DNA from 2 places in the Bariatricus sp. HCP28S3_F11 genome. Region 1 is predicted to be linked to the other one. Evidence: a T-box and tRNA genes for the amino acid it is inferred to sense, from the RefSeq annotation. Region 1 holds a T-box; the other holds one or more tRNA genes.
What was found. The T-box of region 1 lies ahead of proS (proline--tRNA ligase). A T-box ahead of a tRNA ligase gene usually reads a tRNA of that ligase, here a tRNA-Pro.

Region 1 (2,444 bases):
TCGGAGGCAGTACGAGTCCGCTGTCATCACCGTGTACCATGATGATCGCACCGATAATACGTGTGGAAAGTCCCCATGAAGTCTCATATACACTGTGAAGTTCATTATTCTTATCCAGATACTTGATGTCAAATGCATCCGGGAAGCCGCTTCCGAAGAAATGGCTGGTTGCAGACTGAAGTGCCTTTCCGTCATGCATCAAAGCTTCTACCGTATAGGTGTCCTGAGCACCTGCGAATTTCTCGCTCTCTGTCTTAGGACCGGATACAAACGGAATCGCCAGAGAATCCCGGATAAACTCCTGATATACTCTGAGCATAGTAAGTGTTCTTTCCTCAGCCTCCTCATAAGTCGCATGAATCGTATGGCCTTCCTGCCATAAAAACTCTCTGGAGCGAAGGAACGGTCTGGTTGTCTTCTCCCATCGAAGTACAGAGCACCACTGATTCCATACCTTCGGCAGATCACGGTAGGACTGTACGGTTCTTGACCACAGATCGCAGAACAGCGTCTCGGATGTAGGACGAATACACATCTTCTCCTGAAGGCGTTCCATTCCACCCTTGGTTACCCATGCCACTTCCGGAGCAAATCCTTCGATATGATCACTTTCTTTCTGCAGAAGATTCTCCGGAATCAATACAGGAAGATACACATTCTCCACACCTGTATCCTTAAATCTCTTATCCAGATCAGCCTGAATCTTTTCCCAGATCGCATATCCGTTCGGTAAATAATTCAGACATCCTTTCACGCTGGAGTAATCGCAAAGTTTCGCTTCGCGGACTACATCCGTGTACCACTGCGCGAAATCTACATCCCGCGAAGTAATTGATTCTACAAATTTCTTTTCTTTTGCCATGTCAAACCTCTCCTCTTCTATTTTTTGATCTGTTTCAGGGGTGCAGTATAACTGGCATTCAAGATAAAAACGCCGGTTCTCCCGCCCCTGACAAAAGGGACCGGAAAACCGGCGGTACCACCCTGATTAACCGTCTTACATGGTAAAACAGTTCACTTCATTTCCCGTTAACGCCGAGTGCGCTGTATTTTCATACAGGGACTCCAAGGCAGGTTCTATATCTTCCATGCAGCTTCCTTGCACCGGACGGAAACCTCTCTGTGCCACTTCCAATATATACTAATCCTCTTCACGGTCCACGTGTCTATTATTTCTTTTCAGATACTAAGGATTTTAATTGAGATTTCTGCATTTGTCAACCCGTCTTTGATATTTCACTGCAGTTATCTCACATAAATATATGCAAAATATACCGCATACAGCATCAGAAAGAGCACACCCTCTCTCTTGGATAATTCTTTACGGCTCTTTGCGCAGATCAACGCAAATACACTGAACACGATCAGTATAATCATATCATATATCGCATCGATATCTACTGTGATCGGACAGATTGCGGAACTTGATCCCAGAATCAAAAGTATATTGAAAATGTTCGAACCGACAACATTTCCCAGCGCGAGATCATTTTCTCCCTTTTTGGCCGCGACCATCGATGTAACAAGTTCCGGCAGGGAAGTACCCATTGCAACGATCGTAAGACCAATAAAAGTCTGGCTCAGTCCAAAGCGAACTGCAATCTCCGTAGCAGAATCAACAACCAGATCTCCTCCCAGAACGATTCCTGCAATTCCGCCAATAATAAAAATTGCACTTTTCGCCGGGCTCAAGACTGCATAATCTTCAGCAGGCATCGCATTTCGCGCTTTTAGTGCCTCCTTAACCTGAAGTACCAGGAAAAGGACAAACATGATAAGAAGAACCACACCGCTGATCCTTCCAAGTACGAATTCCCCCTCTCCTGCAAGGATTTTCCCAAAAGCAAGCTTTGTCGTCATCAAAAGCATTGCTGCCGTAATGAAGATTGAAAACGGAAATTCTTTCTTCAATACACTGTCGGTGGCACGAAGGGGCCTCATCAGGGCGCTGCATCCAAGTACGATCAGAAGATTAAACATATTGGAGCCTAAAACATTACTTACAGCAAGTGAATTCTGCCCTTTCAGTGCCGCGGTTATGCTCACAGAAGCCTCCGGCATGCTGGTACCGAATGCGACAACCGTAAGCCCGATGATGATTGCAGGCACTTTCAGGAGCTTCGCAACACTGGAGCTTCCTTCCACAAAATAGTCTGCTCCTTTAATCAATAATACAAATCCCAGAATCAACAATACATAGACCATATCTTTTCCTCCCATTTTATTTATATTTTGGCGGTGCAAAGTTTCGTGTTTTGAGTCGTTTCCTATGTGACGCAATGCATTTTAGGCAAATAAAAAAGACTTTTTATTGCAAACCCCTGCACCTGTGGCATAAAATTGCAATAAAAGTCTCGCTAATTGACAATACGAACCGGATTATGTTTAAATAATCGTGATGACGATTTCGTATCACACTGATTTCGGCATTTGATGATCTGACA
Region 2 (2,444 bases), on a different contig from region 1:
GATGTTCCAACTGCTGACAAATACCAATCTTATAAACCTTTGCGGAATCTCCTGATGATTCTGCTTCACTTGTCGTTGACTTGCCGTCGCATGCAACAAGTGCCAGTGTCATTACAGTTGCAAGAAACACTGCTAATGCTTTCTTCATTTTCATAATATTGCCTCCTGTCATTTGTCTTACTTTGTCAGAGTAAAACCGTCGCACTTTAACGCGCTAAATTTTTTCACGTGTCTGATTATACAACTTTTTACTGATTTAGTCAAGATATTTTGCCGGCCCCCATCTATAACTGTCAGCCCTCATGGCCAGAGAACAACTATTTTCAGATAATAAAAAGTCGCAACCCCTTGACTATTCAAAGAATCACGACTAAACTGCGGATGACAGGAATCGAACCTGCACGGTTGCCCACCAGATCCTAAGTCTGGCGCGTCTGCCAGTTCCGCCACATCCGCATAATCTTGAATCCACTCGCTTTCCTCTAAATCGAACTGGATTATTAATCCGGAAATCATTTCTTTCCGACTCATGAGCGTGCGGGGATTCGAACCCCGGACAACTTGATTAAAAGTCAAGTGCTCTACCGACTGAGCTACACGCCCTTACCTGGGCCAGTTGGATTCGAACCAACGAATGCAGGAGTCAAAGTCCTGTGCCTTACCGCTTGGCGATGACCCAATAAAATCCCATTTAATAAAAAAAATGCCAGCATCTCTGCTTGCCTTTTTTTACCCTCTATAAATGGAAGGGTGGATACAGGGATTCGAACCCTGGGCCTCCAGAGCCACAATCTGGCGCGCTAACCAACTGCGCTATACCCACCATAAAACGTGCTTGGAGGGATTCGAACCCCCGACCCACGGCTTAGAAGGCCGTTGCTCTATCCAACTGAGCTACAAACACATATGGCATTCAGCCAAGCGGGTGATGGGAATCGAACCCACGTATCCAGCTTGGAAGGCTGGTGTTCTACCATTGAACTACACCCGCATAACCTATCGGGGTGACAGGATTCGAACCTGCGACCTCCTGGTCCCAAACCAGGCGCTCTAGCCAAGCTGAGCCACACCCCGATAACACTTCGCATGATTCATCATTTGCGATCAACATCACTACCCGTGACGCAAGAATTATTATATAATATGTTTTCTCGCTTGTCAACAATAATTTTTATTATTTTTCAATATTTTTTACAGTTATTTATCCAGATATTTAATCTCGCATTTCACATCACAATCCGGTTCGATCTCCATCATAATATAACTGCCTTTTCTTCCTTCCTGCCGAGGATAAGAAAGGCTTCCCGGATTCAAGACAATCATGCCGTCAATCATTTCCAGAAACGGCTTATGCGTATGTCCAAACATGACAATATCTGCATTTCTCATTTTCCCCTCTTCGATGATCCGCTCCGGGCCCAATGATACATAATAATAATGCCCATGTGTCATAAACGCTTTTTTAGTACCGAACACAACCTCCATTTCTCTGAGATTATCAGAGAAAAAATCATTATTTCCCGCAAGCACGTATGCCGGGCATCCACAAACTGCTTCTATGTAATCTTCGCCACCTTCGGTATCGCCAAGATGAACCAGCGCATCAATCTTTCCCGCTTCTTTTAATGCCTTGTCAAACGCTGAATGTCTTCCATGTGTATCACTCACAATCAGAATTTTCATAATTTTTTCTCCATTATCTCACGCATCATGCGGAGTCCTTTTCCTCTGTGACTGAGTTCATTTTTTTTCTCGGGAGCAAGCTCCGCTGAGGTACACCCATACTCCGGCAGATAGAAAATCGGATCATATCCAAATCCATTTCCCCCTGCAATCTCATATCCAATTTTCCCCTCCATCGTTCCACGCACAACTTCATGACTTCCATCCGGGAAAACTGCCGCAATCGCACAGACAAACCGGGCCGTCCTTTCTTCGTCCGGAACCCCTTTCATCCTTGAAAGGAGAAGGCTGTTTTTAATATCATAGGAAGTATCTGTCCCAGCATAACGCGCCGAATAAATCCCCGGTTCTTTATTCAGATAATCAATCTCCAATCCGGAATCATCCGCCATAACAATCGCATTCATATTCTTAACTTTATCCAGGCCTGCGATTGCCTTCGCCTTGATCATTGCATTTTCTTCAAACGTCTTTCCGTCTTCTTCAACCTCCACATCAATTCCAACTTCCTTCATGGAAAGTATCTCCATTCCCAGATCGGACAGAATCATACGGATTTCTTTCATTTTGTTCTTATTTCCTGTTGCAAAAATAATCTTCATCTCTCTACCCTCTTTTCGGCGGTTTCGGTCCCATAAACTGATAAAAATACGTTTTCAGCATTCCATTATATATTTTCCGGTTTTTATCTGCCTTGCGTCCAAAGTATCGTTCTGCGTCCTCATAACTTGTAATCATGTACGCCGACCACGAATCCAGGA

Region 2: it encodes a tRNA-Pro, which carries the amino acid that the T-box ahead of proS (proline--tRNA ligase) is inferred to sense. The anticodon was not compared.

What each region holds. Positions count from the first base shown of each region.
Region 1 covers NZ_JBQHUC010000010.1:83,937-86,380, forward strand. The annotation lists gene proS (proline--tRNA ligase) at 1-862, opposite strand, end outside; T-box leader at 955-1,164, opposite strand; gene ACTNBR_RS07025 (calcium/sodium antiporter) at 1,246-2,205, opposite strand.
Region 2 covers NZ_JBQHUC010000018.1:22,704-25,147, reverse strand. The annotation lists gene ACTNBR_RS09660 (ABC transporter substrate binding protein) at 1-154, opposite strand, end outside; tRNA gene ACTNBR_RS09655 (tRNA-Leu) at 377-456, opposite strand; tRNA gene ACTNBR_RS09650 (tRNA-Lys) at 531-603, opposite strand; tRNA gene ACTNBR_RS09645 (tRNA-Gln) at 608-679, opposite strand; tRNA gene ACTNBR_RS09640 (tRNA-His) at 750-823, opposite strand; tRNA gene ACTNBR_RS09635 (tRNA-Arg) at 831-904, opposite strand; tRNA gene ACTNBR_RS09630 (tRNA-Gly) at 921-991, opposite strand; tRNA gene ACTNBR_RS09625 (tRNA-Pro) at 1,000-1,074, opposite strand; gene ACTNBR_RS09620 (metallophosphoesterase family protein) at 1,198-1,683, opposite strand; gene ACTNBR_RS09615 (XTP/dITP diphosphatase) at 1,680-2,285, opposite strand; gene ACTNBR_RS09610 (THUMP domain-containing class I SAM-dependent RNA methyltransferase) at 2,290-2,444, opposite strand, start outside.